2 regions of the Shewanella sp. GD03713 genome follow, and region 2 is predicted to be linked to the other one. Evidence: riboswitches for the same ligand, from Rfam matches in the RefSeq annotation. Region 2 holds a riboswitch; the other holds the start of a gene.
The links. Region 2 has a riboswitch for cobalamin ahead of N5E87_RS16680 (ABC transporter ATP-binding protein). Riboswitches for the same ligand answer to the same signal wherever they lie in the genome.

Region 1: linked by a shared signal. The riboswitch ahead of N5E87_RS17620 (TonB-dependent receptor) and the one ahead of N5E87_RS16680 (ABC transporter ATP-binding protein) in region 2 are both predicted to bind cobalamin.

Annotation. Positions count from the first base shown of each region.
Region 1 is NZ_JAOCIW010000001.1:4,020,967-4,030,793, forward strand. It holds gene N5E87_RS17615 (HDOD domain-containing protein) at 1-330, opposite strand, end outside; gene N5E87_RS17620 (TonB-dependent receptor) at 611-2,572, opposite strand; cobalamin riboswitch at 2,681-2,911, opposite strand; gene N5E87_RS17625 (hypothetical protein) at 3,039-3,707, opposite strand; gene N5E87_RS17630 (hypothetical protein) at 3,952-5,388, opposite strand; gene N5E87_RS17635 (hypothetical protein) at 5,392-6,753, opposite strand; gene rihA (pyrimidine-specific ribonucleoside hydrolase RihA) at 6,961-7,917, shown strand; gene rbsK (ribokinase) at 7,937-8,848, shown strand; gene azu (azurin) at 9,017-9,493, shown strand; gene N5E87_RS17655 (DUF3622 domain-containing protein) at 9,642-9,827, opposite strand, start outside.
Region 2 is NZ_JAOCIW010000001.1:3,776,757-3,786,583, reverse strand. It holds gene metH (methionine synthase) at 1-1,060, opposite strand, end outside; gene N5E87_RS16685 (histidine phosphatase family protein) at 1,271-1,993, shown strand; cobalamin riboswitch at 2,174-2,333, shown strand; gene N5E87_RS16680 (ABC transporter ATP-binding protein) at 2,466-3,431, shown strand; gene N5E87_RS16675 (iron ABC transporter permease) at 3,428-4,576, shown strand; gene cobT (nicotinate-nucleotide--dimethylbenzimidazole phosphoribosyltransferase) at 4,851-5,903, shown strand; gene N5E87_RS16665 (adenosylcobinamide-GDP ribazoletransferase) at 6,000-6,788, shown strand; gene cobU (bifunctional adenosylcobinamide kinase/adenosylcobinamide-phosphate guanylyltransferase) at 6,785-7,387, shown strand; gene N5E87_RS16655 (cobyric acid synthase) at 7,580-9,100, shown strand; gene cobO (cob(I)yrinic acid a,c-diamide adenosyltransferase) at 9,129-9,764, shown strand.

The sequences.
Region 1 (9,827 bases), 240 kb from region 2:
GGGTTGGGGTAATTCATCGAGGCGTTCTTTCAAATAGAAGGTGAAGGCATAACGATAAATATTGACCTGGCCTAAACGGATTAGGGCGTCTTTTAAGGAGCGAGATTTAGGATTTACTACACCTGAAGCCTGCGCCGAATTGCTGCGCATCAACATGTGGGCAGCTAATGCGGGATCGCTCGAAATAATATCGATCACATTACGAATGTCGCCTTCGGCAAGGATCGCTTTTTTGAGTGGAATTAAGATCCCACGGCGACCGATTACTTGCTCTTCATTCGCTATGATGGCTCTCACTTGAGTAAAAACCTGTTGCTCAAGATCTGTCATAAGACACTTTACACCTGTTAATTAGCTATAAGATGATTCGAATACCGCTCACATCATACCCAAACTACTGAGAATTTCAGCCCTAAGTCGCAGAATAATTGTGACTATGCTTTAGATGAAGTGATCTATAGCACAAGCAACGACTTAGGCCATCTCAAAATAGGCTGAACTTATAAAGAATACACCGAGAAAATGGATTTTTCTCTGCGCATAACCAAACAACAGAAATAATAAAGCCAGACTGAGTCTGGCTTTATTCGGTTAAGCATTAATTTCAAGCTTAGAAGCGGTAACCCACAGTCAAGCGAATATCACGGCCTCGGCCTGAGTAATAGCTATCGCCCCAAATGCCACCGTAGTAACCCGAGCTAACATACTCTTTATCAAACAGGTTATCGATACGCAGGCTCGCTAACCAAGCATCACGGGTATAGTTAAGGGCTAGATTACCTAAAACATAGCTAGATAATTTATCGCCTTCGTTGCCGTTATCGCCTTCGATAAAACGATCGCCCGTGTAAATCGCCTCGGCAAACACTTGGAAATGCTCGGCAAAATCCATACTGACATAACCGCGTCCCGTATGCTCAGCCACCCAAGACAATTGCTTGCCATCATTCACCCCATCGGTAAATTCAGCATCAATATAGTTATATTCCAAGCCTAAGGTGAGGGCTTGAGTAACCTGCCAATCCCAATCGGCACTCGCGCCATAGCGGCGTGATGCATCGGCATTGACGTTGGCACCTTGGAAGCTGCCGCCAACAGGTTTTTCAGCACTTGGGTCGAAGACGATTTCATCTTCTAAATCGAGGCGATATAGGCTAACGCGTAGGCTTTGGCTGGCCACAGTCCAATCCCAACCCGCCTCATAGGAGCGGCCTGTCTGCGGCTTTAAGCCATACACATCTTTCGGGGTGTAAGCTTGCTCATCGACCTTAGCAAAGCGGAAGTTTTCATCGCCACGCAGATAGAATCTGTGCTCGGCGCTCGGACGGTAATTTAAACCGAACTCGAATGCGGTCGCATCTTCATCTAAATCGATGCCGTTTGGATACACATTGCCATCGACCAGATCGTCGGTCACCCGCGCATAACGGCCGCCCACCACATAGCTTAAGGTGTGGCTTAATGGCACAGTGGCTTGCAAGTAAGCACTTTGCATTTCCTGCACGTTGCTGCGTGCCGTAGAGTCAAACTCGGCCTTACCGCGGCTGATGTCTAAACCAGTGACTAGGTTTAGCTCACCTTGACGGGTGCTGTAATTAGCAAGTGCTTTAGGGCTAAACATGAGCAGCGAGCGAGTATTTTGGCTACCCGCGCCCCAGTTTAATGAGGTCACTAAGGTATCGCTGTAATCCAGATCCGCCGCTAAGGCCCAGTTTTGGTTAAGCTGATGCTGATAACCGCTGCGCGCCGCAGTGGTCATCTCATGAACATATTCGCTGCTATTAGAAGACTGACGTGGATTTTCTTTGAACTGCTTAGGGGTCAACGCCCCAGGATTCTCGCGGTCATCATCGTAATAGCTGGTTTCAACGAAGAAAGAATCTGTGGCAGTTTTATATTGAATACGGCCTAAGATAGAGCCAGTTTCATTGGCATTATGCTTACGATAGTTATCGCCTTGGTTGTAGCTACCGGTCAGGAAATAGTGCCAATCTTTATTGATGGCGCCCGACACATCGCCGCGACCTTCGTAGGTATTAAAGCTGCCGCCGGATAATTGCACGCTGCCGCCCGTATTCTCAGGCGATTTAGTTACAATGTTGATCACCCCGCCTACCGCTTGGTCGCCATAGAGCACGCCGGCACTGCCCGATAGAATTTCAACACGCTCAATTAAATTGAGCGGAATCGCATTCAGGCTAGGCGCGGCGATATCGATATTATTTAAGCGGCGACCATCGAGCAAAATCAAGGTGTTGTTAACCGCAGAGCTCGCGCTAAAGCCACGCATCGCGAAACTAGTACCAATGTTATTGTCGGATAGCTGAATACCGCTTTGACCACGTAACACTTCGGTCAAGCTGGTTGCGCCACTCTGCTCAATCGCAGCGGCATCAATCACATTCACATTAGCGGCAATATTTAAGGGGGTCTTGTCTGAACGGCCAATGACGACAATATGCTCATCGACTTTGGCAACGCTGGCATCATCGGCCGCCACGGCGGGGGCGATAACAGAAAAGCTGCAAAGGCTGCCGATCAGCAGCGCGATTTTAGTTGGATGTGTTCCCATTTTACCTTTAACTCCTGCAAGGAAAACGGGGCATTGGCGCCACGATACCGTTGATTCAGTAACAAATACTGACAGTCACTATCGCATTTTGAGATCTGCCCACCGAAATCTCAAAAACACCTTTAGGGCCGGTCTCCGGACTTAGGCTATGTCTATCTCAACGAGAGATAAACGCGAAACTGACCTTTGCACACTCGATTCTCTGGCTCATCTTGAGCTACCTAACGAATGCGGTCGTCTCTCACCTTTTACCGTTGCGGGGGCAGTGCCAGAATTTCACTGGCTTCCCGATTATCTCGCGACGAATGCGTCGCAAGCACCACAGAAGGTTGACTAAAAATGAGGTTCATAGGGCGAAAAAACCAGTTAACGCCCAACAAGGCTCGTGGCATATCAAGCCTGAGCGCGCGCATTATAGACGTCTATACGGATGAAAGTCCATGATCATCCGTCTATCGACTGACAACTACTTTAAGGAAAAGGGCGCTAAGGCAGAGATAAAGTCGGCACTGTTGGCGGCTTGCAGAGGAGGTTTATCGGCAGAAAACACCTCACCACGCATCGATTTATGCAGCAAATACAAATCCTTGTCGCCACTCACTACAGTGTAATAACCAATTTCGCCCTGGGGATGAGAGGTAAAGGCCGTAGGATTAAATTGAGTCGCGCCATGGAGATTCGGCATAGTGGTACAACCAAGAATGGCTTGAAATCCGTCGTGACCATCCACTTGGGTATCCCCCAGCTTTTGGTAAACCACCTCACCGTCACAGGAGGCTTGGTAAGTCTCGGCCATCGCATCTAAAAACTGCTCGGGGCTCACGCTTTCGGCCATATCCTTAAAGCCTTGCACACAAAACAGCGCACTCCATTGATTGAGCGCCTCCTGCTCCGGCACAAATTCCGCCATAAACATGCCCGCACGTTCTTCATGGTAGGCTTTGCGCCACCCCTCTGGCAGGTTAAATCCTAATTGCTGGCTAAAGACGGGGAGCACATGGGAATGGGAAGCACTGCTCTCATGGCGAGGCATATCCAATTTCGCCTCAACGGATTCAGAACCGATTAGGCTGCATAGCATCAATACGCTCGCGCCCTGCCATAACCTCATCTGCATATGGGGTATACATTTCATTATTATCATCCTTGTATCGCATTGTTATGGGTTAATACGACATATGAAATTGCATAGAAAACATCCAGCATTCTAGCGAAGATGTAAATAAGATAACAGTTAAAAAGCAAAACAAAATGATACTTATACAGTCATAACAACTGTAAAACAGCAAATAGCAGCCAAAGATAGGTCGGTGAGGGATAAACAAGCTGGTGAATGAACCTTCACCAGCTGAGAAATGCCCTACATGCCCAACAATGAGTTAGTCAAATGACCAATTGATTTTACGCTGCGGCCTTGCCTGACTCAAAATCGCCTGCCGTTGCTCTGGGGTCTCACATTGGGCAGCGGGGGTAAATTCCAGCGGCTTAACCACCAAGGAGTCGGCAGGTTGTACCGGCGATTTATCAAACATTCCCAGATTCATCGACCAAGAGACCCATTCTCCTTTTTCACTGATCCCCACAAAACCATCATTTGCCTGCGCTAACCAAGTGAGGCGCGGAATGCGTTCAATCAGTTGCTCGACATTTTTAAGGTCAGCCCGATAACCGACGGGTACCACTTTGCCGTCGGGGCGCGTAAAGGCAAAGGAGGACTTACCTAGGGTAATTTTGCTGCCTTGCTGCCAATATTTGTCGAGGATCTCTTGAGCATGATGAAAGCCAAACAGATAGGCGTAATCCGTATCGTCGGCGAGAATTTGCGGCGTGGCGTTGTCACGCAGTAGCAAGAATCCCGGGCCAACGCTGATAATATCCTTCACGCCTGTGATATCGGTTTTCTTGATCCAATCGACGCCACAGTTAATGCCATCGCCCCAGAAATGGGCATCCCCCGTTGGACTTAACACCGCAAACGCGCAACTGTTTGCCGTGAGACTTGCTACATCCTTAAGCGCGCTGCGGATAGGATAAGCATCACTGCGCCAGCCCCAACTCACCACTGAGCCATCTTTTTTTAAGGCGGCATAGGTATTTTGAAAATATTCGATATGTTTAATATCCGTCAGCTGCGACTGCAACTTCTTCATATTGGTCGAACTTTCAACCTCCCCCCAAACTACGGCGCTGGCGTCTTTTTTCAGGGCAATAAAACTGCGCCCTTTAGCAAAGATATCGACCACATCGACTAACTCATCCTGCACCTGCAAACTATTGCCGCCGTAAGGCCCGTAGCCCCAAGTATGTACCTTACCATTGGCGTCGAGGGCGGCTATGGCCTCTCGGTTGGCGAATAGCTTAGTGATATTGGTCATGCGCGCTTGCAATACCTTGTCCAGACTCAACTTGCCCGCATTACCCCAATAGACCACAGTGCCATCTTGGCGCAGCGCAGCAAACCCATCTTTAACTGGGACAATTTGCTTCACTTGCTTGAGCTCTGGCGTCACCTCACGGCTATCGCCACCGGCAAAACTGTCGCCCCAAGTGATCACCTCATCCGAGTTAGTTAATGCGGCGAAGGCCGTGCTGTTGGTCACCACAGTCTCAACTGCGGGTAAATCGCAGGGAATATGGCGGTAATTCGGATTTGCCTCTTCCTTAAACTGGATAAGCTTGCCGTTATCAAATTGCAGCAAGGATTCCTTTTCATTTTCGACTACGGCGACGGGCTTAGGTTGGCTACAGGCGGTTAATTGTAACGCCACTAAGGCGGCCACCAATGCCAAGGGGCGTGATATAGGATAAGACTGCATTACTTATTTCCCTGTATTTGCTGAAATTTTGGTTGCTGATACTTTGGTTACTGAAAACGCGGGTTGCTGATTGGGTTGTGCTAATTTGCCTGATATCGACTCGAGTAGCGGCTTGAGTTCGTATTCAAAACCCTGAGTCGTATTTAAACGGGTTAAGAGCACTTGAATTTGTTTATCCAGTGTCTGCGCACAGTCTTGGCTGAGTGCGTCAAATGGCATTGCCTGTTTTAAGGCTGTTAAGATCAACCGTTGAACTGGGCCGATAGCCTGCCCCACTTGGCGGTTCAGTGCGGTATTGTCTAGCACTAATGTCACTAAGCAGAGTAAATAATCGAGGTGCACCGCAAAATCGACGGAGCATTGCTTTTCATCCGTCAAGCCGAATGTGAGTACTTTGGCCTCACACAGCGCCTTCCATGCCGCTAACTTTTCTGCGGTTAATTCCAATGCAAAGGGCAACTGCTTAGTGCGCGTCATCAGCACAAAGCTGGCTAAGGTTTTAGCCGATAGCGCCTGTTTATTACGGGCGAGCATCGCCAGCGCTAAGTCGTGAAATCCTAATGAACTCAAGCGATAAAAGCTTATCATCGCAATAGATTCATCTACCGACTCCAGCTTTTTTTTGCTTGGTGAAGTTTGCATTTGCTCGAATAAATCGACCAAACGCGGATAGAGCTCAGGGCAATGACCTATATGCTCAGCCGCTTCCCAGACTAGGATATTCGCAGCAGGATGCTGGCGATAGGTTTCGAGCAAACTGATAATCCCGGTGTAATCCTGTTGCAGCCCTAACCGCTTGAGTGTTGGCACATAACGGGACTCGGCCCAGCGGATCCTTAATAGCGTCAAACAGAAATAACCGACCAGCAAACTGCCTAATATACCTGCGATGCCAAAGCCCAAATCTAGCTTGGCGCGATCGCGGGTTAATTCGAGATCGGCGCTCGCCCGTGTTGGCGCCTCGGGAAGATAATGCACAACACTTTGCCCGTAGTTGGGCACTAATGCGCCTGGGGTGTCGCCCTGCGGTGGCCGTAATTGATAGGTCGCTTGGCAATTCACGCCATCGAGCTCCCATTGACGGACGAGCTTGCCCTCGGCGGTGCGATACTCAACCAAGCAAATCAATCTTTGGTTATAAACGCCCGTCGAACTGCGCTCACTGCGATAGGCGGTCTCAATCACTCGACCAATGGCCACATCACCACGTTCTAGCAACTGATTGACTAGAAACCACTTTTGCGCCCCTTCCCAGAGGAACAGCGCGGCAACACTCATCAAAAGGAGAGGGACACAGGTCAAGAGTATTGTTAACCAACCCCAAAAACGCGTGGGTGCACTCGAGGTTAATTCACTGCGATTCATCAACACGCCAGAACTTCCTTATCATTCCATGATCGGTAAGGCATTAGAGAACTTGATTCTGCCTAAAGCGGGGCGCTATTGTAGCAGCTTATTGATAGAAATCAGAAAAAGCTCACAGTTTGCCCTAAAGACTCGGCCACATCCTAGCCTGCAAACTTGAGCATGCTATTCTACGTTTCCATTCCCGCTGTTTAAAGGAGTAACAGTATGAGTCGTCCGATTATTTTGGATTGCGATCCCGGCCATGACGATGCTATCGCGCTCATTTTAGCCCTCGCCCATCCTGAGCTAAACCCACTGGCCGTGACCACCAGCGCCGGCAACCAAACCCCAGATAAAACCCTCAATAACGCCCTGCGGATCTTAACCCTGCTCAATCGCAGCGATATTCCGGTCGCGGGCGGCGCGGTTAAACCCTTAAGCCGTGAGTTGATGATTGCCGATAACGTTCACGGTGAAACGGGGCTCGATGGCCCGGCATTGCCTGCACCGAGTTTTCAACCTCAAGCCGTGAATGCAATCGAGCTGATGGCCGAGAAAATCCGCCAAAGTGATAAGCCAGTAACATTAGTGCCTACTGGGCCGCTCACCAATATCGCGCTGCTACTCGCCAGCCACGGCGAGTTACACGCCAAGATTGAGCGCATTGTGTTGATGGGTGGTGCCGCCGGGGTTGGTAACTGGACACCCGCCGCCGAGTTTAATATTTTTGTCGACCCAGAGGCGGCCGATATCGTCTTTAAATCCGGTATTCCCATCACCATGTGCGGCCTCGATGTTACCCATCAGGCACAGATCATGGATGAAGATATCGAACGTATTCGCGCTATTCCGAATCCCGTGGCTAAGTGTGTCGCCGAGTTGTTGGATTTCTTTATGATTTACCATAGAGATCCTAAATGGGGCTTCGTCGGTGCGCCGCTGCATGACCCTTGCACTATCGCTTGGTTACTCAACCCCGCGCTGTTTGATGCCCAAGACTGCTGGGTCGGCATTGAAACCCAAAGCGAGTTAACACTGGGGATGACGGTGGTCGACCGCTATCAACTAACGGGCAAACCCGCGAATGCGACAGTGCTCTTCGGCATTGATAGACTGGGCTTTGTTGACTTGTTAGTTGACAGCTTAGCGGCCTACACACCAACCTATCTCAATCGCAGATAAACTTAAGAGTGAACCTTCCATGAGCCAGATCCTCGTTATCGGCAGTGCGAATGCCGATCATGTGATGAACTTTGAGTATTTGCCCGTTCCCGGCCAAACCTTAATGAGCCGTGCCTATCGCTTGGAACACGGTGGCAAAGGGGCCAATCAGGCGGTAGCCTGTGCCCGTTTATGCCAAGGGGATGCGGAAGTAGCATTTATCTGCCATCTCGGCCAAGACAGTGTCGGCAATGACATGCGTACAAGCTGGCTCAAGGATGGCATTAAGGCCGAAGGTATTACCCAAGTCGCCAATATGAGTACGGGCACGGCGCTGATTTTTGTCGGCGATAATGGGGAGAACTCCATCGGGATCGCCGCGGGCGCCAATGCCCATCTCACCCCGAGCGAATTAGAGAAGCATTACGCCCTGTTTGCTAATGCCCAATTCTTACTGATCCAGCTCGAAACGCCTATGGAGACGGTTCACCACGCATTGCAAACCGCCAAGCGCCTCGGTATTACCACAGTGCTGAATCCAGCGCCTGCAACCAGTCAGGAGTTGGATTACCTCAAATGGGTCGACATCATTACCCCCAATGAAACCGAGGCCGAAGCGCTTACAGGCATTGAGGTCAAGAATGAAGAAGATGCCGAACTTGCCGCACAGTGGCTACATCAGCAGGGCGTTGCAACTGTCGTCATAACCTTAGGCAGTAAAGGCGCGTTTATCAGCAGTGCCGGTTTTACCGGGTTAATTCCGGCGCTGACAGTGCAAGCCATAGATACGGTTGCCGCGGGCGATACCTTTAATGGCGCCTTAGTGGTGGGTTTAAGTGAAGGGATGTCAATTGCAGCGGCCGTAGGGTTTGCCAATGCCGCCTCTGCCATTACCGTTACCCGAGAAGGCGCCCAGCGCGCGATTCCCTATCGCCACGAAGTCCAACGTTAACCCATGAGTGCGGCAAATTGTCGCACTCGACCTCTTTCATTCAAAAGTACTATATACATAATTTACATACCGAATTCATTCCCATTTAATGAATTCAGCCTATGCTGGCAAGCGCATGTTCGAGCCAAAACGGCTCGACCCACCTTGTTCAGAATAAGGAAGTACCAGATGAAAGCGAAAAGCACCACTTTACGTAATATGACTAGCGCTAGCTTACTCGGCCTAGGATTATTCGTCGCCAGCCAAGCGAGTGCTAACGAATGTGAACTCAAGATTGCTGCGACTGACGCTATGCAATTTGACACTAAAGAGCTGTCTGTTCCTGCAACGTGTAAGGAAGTGACCCTCACACTAACGCACACTGGCACTCTGCCAAAAGCAGCTATGGGCCACAACTGGGTATTAACTAAAGCCGCTGATATGTCTGCCGTTGCGACCGATGGTATGGGCGCTGGCGCCGATGCTGCTTACGTTAAAGCCGGTGATACCCGTGTTATCGCCCACACTGGTTTAGTGGGTGGCGGTGAATCAACTTCTGTGACCTTTAGCACTGCGGGCATGAGCGCGACTGAAGCTTACCAGTTCTTCTGCAGCTTCCCAGGCCACTGGGCGATTATGCAAGGTAGCTTTAAAATTCAAGGCTAATCCCATTGCCTAATGCTCACTTAAGGGAATACCTTAAGTGAGACAACAAAAAAGCGGACCTCTGGTCCGCTTTTTTGTTGAGTGCATATTGGCTTATAAGCCAGCTTGCCCTCGAGGATTTTGTTTCGAGATGTATTCTTCGGGCGAGTTATTCTTCGCCGAACTCGTCTTCATCATCAAAATCATCGGCATCGGTTGCCGCTTCTGCCGCTAAAGCCGCCGCTAATTTGGCCTTAGCCTGTTTCTCTGAGCGACGCTTGTTGCGCTCAGCCAGCGTGCCTAAAAACACTTGCAGCTCGGCTTGACCCCAAGCTTGTGCCTCGGCCTCGGTCGC
Region 2 (9,827 bases):
ATAAACGGCAGGCGACGGGGATCTCGGGTAGTACCCGTGGCGCAAAGGGCTCAACGGATTCGCGAATGACTTTAATATGCTCGGGCGTGCTGCCACAGCAGCCGCCGATAATGTTGAGCATGCCTTCACGGGCCCATTCTTGGATAACGCTCGCCATATCTTCTGGGGTTTCATCGTAACCGCCAAACTCGTTTGGCAGACCCGCGTTAGGGTGCGCCGAGACATAACATTCGGCGATGCGCGACAGTTCTTCGACGTAGGGGCGCAGCTCCTTCGGGCCGAGGGCGCAGTTAAGGCCGATGGATAAGGGCTTGATATGGCGAAGGGAGTTATAAAAGGCTTCTGTGGTTTGTCCCGTCAGGGTTCGGCCCGAGGCATCGGTAATAGTGCCTGAGATCATCACGGGCAAACGTGCTGGCGAATTTGGCCCAAAGAGTTCATCGAACACGGTTTCGATAGCAAATAAGGCGGCCTTAGCGTTTAAGGTATCGAAGATGGTCTCGACCATAATGATATCGGCGCCGCCCTCAATTAAGGCGCGGGTCGATTCGCAGTAAGCGGTCACTAACTCATCGAAGTGGATATTGCGATATCCGGGATCGTTAACATCGGGACTGATAGAGCAAGTACGGTTAGTGGGCCCTAACACACCGGCAACATAACGGGGTTTACCCGTGGCCTTTTCGATTTCATCACAGGCCTCACGGGCGAGGCGCGCACCTTCACGGTTAATTTCGGCGGACAGTGACTGCATGTCGTAGTCGGCCATGGCGATAGTGGTGGCGTTAAAGGTGTTGGTTTCAATAATATCGGCACCGGCTAATAGGTAGTCGGTGTGAATTTGTTTGATGATGTGCGGCTGCGTGAGCACTAAAAGATCGTTATTGCCCTTAACGTCGGTATGCCAATCCTTGAAACGCTCGCCACGGTAATCGGCTTCTTCCAGCTTGTAGCCTTGGATCATAGTGCCCATGGCGCCGTCTAAAATCAGAATGCGCTTTGACAACTGGTTGCGAATGTCTGCCAGTGTTTGGCTGGCTCGATGGAGAGATATCGCCATAAAATGATTACCTTTACTACAGCTAAGTTGAGTCCAAAGTACGCAATCGGGTGACAAATTGCATTTTATTATTGAATGTCGTTCGTTATGTTTTGGACATTTATACGTATAGACGTCCATAATACGCGACATCGGATTGTCAGGGCAAGGCTAAAGTTGGTATAGCATAGGCGAGATAACCCAGATAAAAACGATAAAAGGAAAGATCAGATGAAGCAGCTCAGGTTATTACTGTTACGCCATGGAGAATGCGAGGGCGGGGCGATTTTACGTGGCCGAGTCGATGTGCCGCTGAGCGACAAAGGCTGGCGGCAGATGTCGGCGACGGTGGAGGCGCAGGCGACTGTGTGCCACGGCATTTATAGCTCGACCTCAAGGCGCTGCGCCGAGTTTGCCAAGGCCTTTGCGGCTGAATTGCATTCGAGTGCGTCCGTGGGCAGTAGTTTAGATGCGCCCGCGCCTTTGCCGCTTAAGGTCAATCTGCTGGAGGAGTTACAGGAAATAGCCTTCGGCGATTGGGATGGTTGCCTGCTCGATGATTTATATCAACGCGATGGCGAGCGGATGGCGGCCTATTGGCAGAATCCCTGGGAGGTGACACCGCCCAATGGTGAAGCCATGGCAAGTTTCGAAGCCCGTATCGATGGGGCGATAGAACAAATCCTCGATAAAGAGTTTGCTCTGCTGGCGATGGATGATGAACAGGCCCACGGCGAGTTTAATGCCAATGCTCCCGCGGCGAATATCTGGGTAGTGACCCACGGCGGGGTTATTCGCCACTTGATGTCAAGGGCGCTGGGGGCGGTGAAAACCTTAGGTTTTTACAGTCAGCTCGCCTTACCCGTGGCGGCGGTGGTGACGATTAATGTCCTCGAGGATGAGCAAGGTAAAAGATACTGGCGTTTAGACTGGCCCTCGGGTCACTGTGAGTAGCTTGAACGCATCTGCCATCGGTATGATGAAAATTTTCTGATTTAAACAGCATTGCCTAATGAGCAAGATATAGGATAATGCTTTTCCCTGACGTTTGAGCCAGATAACGAACCCAGTACGTTAAGCTCAAAGGTCGCAGAAATAGGTGTTAGGAATTTTGTGCGATTGAGTGCTATTGCTTAAAGGCAACAGTATTTAAGCGCGCCGGATAACCCAAACATAATAGGGAATCGGGGAGCTGCCCGTCAGTAGCCCGAACTGTACCCGCAACTGTGAGTAGTCGAAGCGCTTTGCTTCTTACCTACGAGTCAGGATACCTGCCTATTTCTGTTTTCGCTGCGTGCAGCCTTAGTTCTCGAGCGGGTAACTCGAGGGAGCAGAAGATGACATTAATGAGTTTCGTCCTGTTGGCCCAAGCGGCGGCAGGCACAAATAACACCAATCAATATTCATGTGGGAGCAATCGTTAGTGATGCATTCCACATCGAGCCTTGCGCCCTTAGCGCCCGCTGCGACTTCCGCCAATATGGCACTTAAGGTCAGCCAATTGAGCTGGGCGATAGAGGGAAAAACCATTCTCTCGGAGATAAGCTTTGCCCTGCCGAAGGGGGAAATGCTCGGGCTGATTGGCCCCAATGGCGCGGGTAAATCTAGTTTGTTGCGCTGTTTATACCGCTTTATTCGCCCTGCTAAAGGGCATATCAGCCTGTTTTCGCAGGATATTAGCGAGCTGTCGCCCAAGGCGTTTGCCTGTAAAGTCGCTGTGGTGCAGCAGGATACGCCGCAATATTTCGATATGACCACAGAGCAATTGGTTGCCATGGGACTCACGCCCCACAAGGGCATGTTTGATAGCCATTCCAGCGAAGACAGTGACAAGATTGCCAAGGCGCTGGAAAAGGTCGGTCTGAGCCATAAAGTGCATCAGCAATACGATCGATTATCGGGTGGTGAGAAGCAGCGCGCCCTAATCGCCCGCGCCATAGTGCAGCAGCCGCAGTTATTGATTTTAGATGAGCCGACAAACCACCTCGATATCCGCTATCAAATTCAAATCTTAGAGCTAGTGCGAAGCCTTGGGATCAGTGTCATCGCCTCGATTCATGACCTGAATTTAGCCAGCGCTCTGTGCGACCACTTATTGCTACTGGATAAAGGGCTGGTGAGTGCCATGGGCACGCCGGCTCAGGTGTTAACCGAAGAACGTATTGCCGAAGTGTTTGGGGTATGCGCCCAAGTGACGCCCCATCCACAGCATGGTAACCCCTTGATTAATTACTTTTATGGCTATCAAAAGCCTAAGAGCGATACTGCGGACGCGGCGAGTGACACCCACCCAGTTTCGGCTCAAGCGTTACCTCCTGTGGCCTGCGCCTGTCATACCTCCGGGGCGCCAACTGCGGCCTTGCACAAGCATAGCGTTGAACCCACGCCATGATAGACACACTCAAATTGGTGACCATGAATTTTTTTAGCCATATTTTTACGCCGCTCACCCGCCAGCAATGGCTGATTTTAGGCTTGGCGGGCTTTGCCCTGCTCACCCCCATCGCTGCCGCGAGTTTTGGCGCGGCAAACATTAGCTTTTTAGATGTGCTGCATGTGTTTATCAATAAACTCAGTCAGTTGTTTATGACTGATGAGGCCGTAAGCACCAGCAGCATGACAGAGCGGATTGTGATGGAGCTGCGACTGCCACGGATTTTACTCGCCTTTGTGGCGGGGGCTGGGCTGTCCTTGGCGGGGAGTGTGCTACAAACCGTGACCCGTAACCCCCTTGCCGATCCTTATTTGTTCGGCATTAGCTCCGGTGCTTCGTTTGGTGCCGTGGTCATGTTGACGCTGTTCACAGGTTCTGGCCTGTTTGGCAATGCGGGCGCGATAGCCAATTCGGGGATTTTTAGCGGAGCGGGGGGCTTTGCGGGACTCTTGTGGTTTAGTTTGCCCTTCGGCGCCTTTATTGGGGCCAGTCTGTCGGTGTTAATCGTGCTGGCGTTAGCAGGGTTAGGCCTTAAGAGCCAGGTAGAGCGCATGTTGCTCTCTGGCGTGGCAACCTCCTTTATGTTTGGCGCGTTAACCAGTTTACTGCTGTACTTTGCCAGCCCGCAGGCCACCGCATCGGTATTGTTTTGGAGCCTTGGCAGTTTTGCTAAGGCCAGTTGGTCGCTGTTGGTGCTGCCGTCCTTAGTGGTGCTGGTGAGCTTTTTGATTATTCTCGGTTGGAAGCGCCAAATCATGGCGTTGCAAGCGGGGGATGAAACGGCCCACACCTTAGGGGTGAATGTGCCTAAGCTGCGCCTCAATATGCTGCTGCTCTGCTCGCTTATCACCGCCATTTTAGTGGCGACCTGTGGCGGCATTGGCTTTGTCGGCTTGATGATCCCGCACACAGTACGTTTGTTATTCCCCGGTCGTCAGCCCATTTTATTGACGGCGCTGGTGGGCGGCCTGTTTATGGTGTGGATTGATGTGCTCGCCCGATGTTTGCTTGGCAATCAGGAATTACCCGTAGGGATTATCACCGCCGCGATTGGTAGCTTCTTCTTTTTGCTGATTTTGCGTCGGCGCAAGCTATCTAATTAGTTGTTTGCACGCTGATTTTGATAAGCAATTGTTCGATAAGTGATTGTTGAAAGAGAAATTGCCCAACTCGGATGAGCCAAATTCGTACTTAGTGCGTATAGCAAATCGCTGCCGAATGCGTCGTAGTGGTTGTTCTAGAATTGTAGTTGCGGACGCATCGTTGCGAACAAATCGTTGTGAACGAATCGTTGTGAAAGAATAGTCGTGAGCGTATTAGCCAATAAGTTATGAGTAGCGGCTCCACATGGGAGCCTAAATTGCCACTGGAGCGTGAATGTCTCAATCTACCCTGTTATTTCAAATCGAGCCTGCGAGTCGAGCGCAGGATCAGTTTATTCAACAAAAGATCGATCTGAAGACTAAGCCGCCGGGCGCTCTGGGGTTGTTAGAACCCTTGGCGCTGCAAATTGCCCGCATCCAAGGGCCGCAGCAATTACAGATAGTTAACCCAACCATGTTGGTGTTTGCTGGGGATCATGGGATTGCCGCCGAAGGCGTGTCGATAGCCCCGAGCGAAGTCACGCGGCAAATGGTGCAAAATTTTGCCCATGGCGGCGCGGCTATCAATGTGTTTTGTCGCCAATTAGGCTTCAATCTCGAGGTGATTGATTGCGGTATTTTAACCCCAGTTGAGGGTATCGAAGGCATTATCGACCAACGCCTTGGCGCCGGCACTGGCGCAATTCACTTAGAGCCAGCGATGAGTTTAGCCTGTGTGGACAAGGGCTTTGCCATGGCGCAGGCGTTAATCGAGCGCCACCATCAAGCGGGTTGTAACTTGGTCGCCTTTGGCGAGATGGGCATAGGCAACACCTCTTCCGCTGCGGCGATTATGGCGGCCATCATGCAACTCGATGTGGCCGACTGTGTTGGCCGTGGCACGGGGATCAGTAGCGAAACCTTAGAGCGTAAACAGATGCTTATCGAACTCGCACTGTTGTTACATCAGAGTGCGATGACAGGGCCAAAGCAAGTGCTGGCCTGTTTGGGCGGCTTTGAAATTGTGCAAATGACGGGGGCTATGCTCGCCGCCGCCGAGCGCAAGATGCTGGTCGTGGTGGATGGTTTTATTGCAACCGCGGCGGCGTTGGTTGCCGTGACTATCAATGCCCATGTGCGGGATTATTTGATTTTTGCCCACCGTTCCGAGGAGCAAGGTCATCAGCGGATGTTGGAACATTTAAAGGCTAAACCTTTGTTATCTTTAGGGCTGAGATTAGGCGAAGGCACGGGCGCTGCCTTGGCATTGCCGTTAATTCAAGCCGCAGTAAATTTTTACAATCAAATGGCGAGTTTTAGTGATGCCGGGATTGAGGCTGTTGTATGATGTGCCCTGCTAAGTGTCTTATTTAAAATAATAACTTTTAGCTAACCGTTTTAATCTTAAACCTTGCAGCAAGTGTTAATTCACTAAGGATGCTTTATGTCAGAACGCGAAAGCTGGCACAAAGAGATAGATTTGTTTTTAGTGGCTATGGGCTATTTTACCCGCATTCCTATGCCCAAATGGGTTGAGGTCGATGCCGACAAGCTCAATAAAGCCAGCCGTTACTTTGGGTTAGTGGGCTTGCTGGTGGGGCTACTCAGTGCCATCGTGTTTTGGCTTACCCAAAACTGGTTGCCCGCTGGCGTGTCCGTACTGCTGTCGATGGTCACAGGCGTGCTGCTCACGGGTGGTTTTCACGAGGACGGTTTAGCCGATACCTTCGATGGTTTCGGTGGCGGTTGGACGGCGGAAGACAAGCTGCGGATCATGAAAGACTCTCGCCTAGGCAGCTACGGCGCCTTGGCTTTGATGCTCGTGCTGATGCTTAAGTGGCAATTATTAGTGGAACTCGCGCTTTATGATCCTGTGGTTGCTGGCTCGGCGATGATAGTCGCCCACACTGTGAGCCGCGTCGTTGCCGCCAGCCTTATCTTTACCGAGAAATACGTGCGCGACGATGAATCCAGTAAATCCAAGCCGTTAGCGCAGCATCAAGGTATTAATGAACTGTTTATTTTGATCGCCAGCGGTGTGTTAGTGCTGTTGGTGCTTAAGGGCATTGCCGCGTTGTCGTTGTTACTGGTGATGATAGGCCTACGCCGTTTGATTGTAGTGATCTTTAGACGCCAAATCGGTGGCTACACGGGTGATACCTTAGGCGCGGCGCAGCAGATCTGCGAAATCGTCTGTTACTTCGTGCTGCTCGTTGTGGGTAGCATACTGTGATCCATTTAGTGCTAGGCGGCGCGCGTAGCGGTAAGAGCCGCTACGGCGAAGCCTTAGTGCGCCAGTATACCGCCCTCGGATTCGATGCCTGCTATCTAGCGACTGCACAGGCGCTCGATGCCGAAATGAGCAGTCGCATTCGTTTACATCAGGATGGACGTGCCAAGGATGATATCGACTGGCAACTCGTCGAAGAACCCTTGGCATTAACCGCCAAGCTCGAACACTTAGCCAAACCCGGCCGTGTGATTCTGGTGGATTGTTTAACGCTTTGGCTAACCAATCAACTACTTGCACAAAGCCCCGAGGCCGAGCCCGCTTCAACGGAATCGGACTTTGCCTTGGATTTTGCCCGCTCTCGCCATGAGCCTTTAGAGCACTGGCGGCAGCAACGCGCCGATTTTATCCAGGCCTTAAGCACTCTTGAAGGCGTGGTGATTTTAATCAGCAATGAGGTCGGCTCTGGCATTGTGCCCTTGGGCGAATTGAGTCGTCAGTTTGTCGATGAAGCGGGTTGGTTAAATCAGGCCGTTGCCGAGGTGGCGGATAATGTGACCTTAGTGGTGGCGGGTCTGCCACTGGTGCTTAAATCCAGCTAAGACAAACTGTTATCGACGCATTCTTAGTGAGGGAGCGAACCGTTTCCCCGTTAGTTTATTTTCCTCTGTTGAGTGATGTTCTTGCCCATGAATTCAAATAACGCCTCCAACTCCACTTCGGCCTTGTCGCAAGACCAGTTTCAAGGTGTTGCAAGCCAAAGCGAAGCTCAGCATTCTGGCGCAAAAGTGCTTATGGTGCAGGGGACAACCTCGGATGCGGGCAAAAGTACGCTGGTGGCGGGAATATGTCGATTGCTCGCCCGTGATGGCGTTAAGGTCGCGCCTTTTAAGCCGCAGAATATGGCGCTCAATAGTGCCGTCACTATTGATGGCGGCGAGATTGGCCGCGCGCAGGCGCTGCAAGCCGCAGCTTGTTTTCTCGCGCCGCACACGGATTTTAATCCCATCCTGCTTAAGCCAAGTTCGGACACGGGCGCGCAGATCATCGTCCACGGCAAAGCCTTAACAACCCTAGAGGCCTCGGCCTTTTTCGGGGAAAAGTCTAAGGATTATAAAGCCATGGCGCTAAATGCCGTGCTGGAATCCTTTGCGCGTTTAGGTCAGCAATACCAAACGATTGTGGTTGAAGGGGCAGGAAGCCCTGCGGAAATCAATCTGCGTGAAGGAGATATCGCCAATATGGGCTTTGCCGAGGCGGTCGACTGCCCAGTGATCATCATTGCCGACATAGATAAAGGCGGGGTGTTTGCCCATTTGGTTGGCACCTTAGCGCTGCTGTCGCCCTCCGAGCAGGCTAGGGTAAAAGGCTTTGTGATCAATCGCTTTCGTGGCGATATTAGCCTGTTGCAGTCTGGCCTCGATTGGCTCGAGGCCCATACGCAAAAGCCTGTGTTGGGGGTGTTGCCCTATTTGCATGATTTGCATTTAGACGCCGAGGATGCACTTATCGAGTCGCCGACTAAGCAGGCCAAAAGCCGTTTTAAGGTGCGGGTATTAGTGTATCCCCGCACCAGTAATCACACGGATTTTGACCCACTTAGGCTGCACCCCGATATCGATTTTGATTATGTGTCGCTCCAGACTCAGGCTTTGGCACAGACTCCGGAGATTGCCGCCGATCTGCTGATTTTACCCGGCAGTAAGAATGTTCGAGCGGACTTGGCTTTTTTGCGTGAGCAAGGTTGGGATAAGCAGATTGCCAAGCATCTACGCTACGGCGGTAAGCTGCTGGGGATCTGCGGCGGCTATCAAATGTTGGGCGAACGCATTGCCGATCCCATGGGGATCGAAGACAGGCTCGGCGTGAGCCTAGGGCTCGGATATTTACCCATTACCACCGAATTTAAGGCTGAAAAACAGTTACGTAGGGTCACAGGCCATTTAGCGCTGCAAGGGCAACAAGTAGAGGTGAAGGGCTATGAGATCCACTGCGGTGAGTCCGAATATCTCACGTCCAGTGATGCCGCCAAGAGTGCGCCATTACGCTTGAAAAGTGAGAGTGCTTGCGATCAACAGGCAGAAAAGTCTTTTGCCGATGGCTGTTTAAGTGACGACGGGCAAGTGCTCGGCAGCTATTTACATGGACTATTCGACTGCCCAGAGGCCTGCCAGCTCGTCCTTAACTGGGCTGGGTTGGAAAATGCTCAAGCGATTGATATCAATGATATTCGCGAACAACAGTTGGATCGCTTGGCCGACGTATTAGCCGAGCACCTCGATATGCAAAAGCTCGCATCCATTATAAATGCATAAGTGTTAGCAGTAGGAAGAACAAAAGATCATGACAGTAGAGAACGAAAAACAGCTCGACAACGAGCAAGCGCAAATCAAAGCCGAACGCCATAAGGCGCGTCAGCAAAAAGTGAAGGCGGGTGTGGACGCTAAAATTGCCGCCGCCCAAGAAGAAAAAGGCATTCTGCTGGTGCTCACAGGCAATGGCAAAGGCAAGTCGACCTCAGGTTTTGGCACGGTTGCCCGCGCGGTCGGGCATGGCAAAAAAGCCGCGGTAGTGCAATTCATCAAGGGCACATGGGAGTGCGGCGAGCGTAATTTGCTTGAAGGTGCGGGCGTGGCCTTTCATGTGATGGGCACTGGATTTACCTGGGAAACCCAAGACAGAGAAAAGGACACAGCCGCCGCCCTCGTGGCGTGGGAAGCCGCCGAAGCCTTGCTCCAAGACGAGAGTATTGATTGCCTGATGCTCGATGAACTGACCTATATGGTGAGTTACCATTACCTCGATGTGGAGCGGGTGCTCACGGCGCTGAAAAACCGTCCGCCGATGCAGCATGTGATTATCACTGGCCGTGCTTGCCACCGCGCGATTATCGAACTGGCGGATACGGTCAGCGAAGTGCAGCCGATTAAACATGCCTTCGAAGCGGGCATTAAAGCGCAGCCGGGATTCGACTATTAAGCAGCGCGGCTAAGGCAGATGGGTTACACCGCGAGCCGCCCTTTAAACCCAATTAGGGCTGTT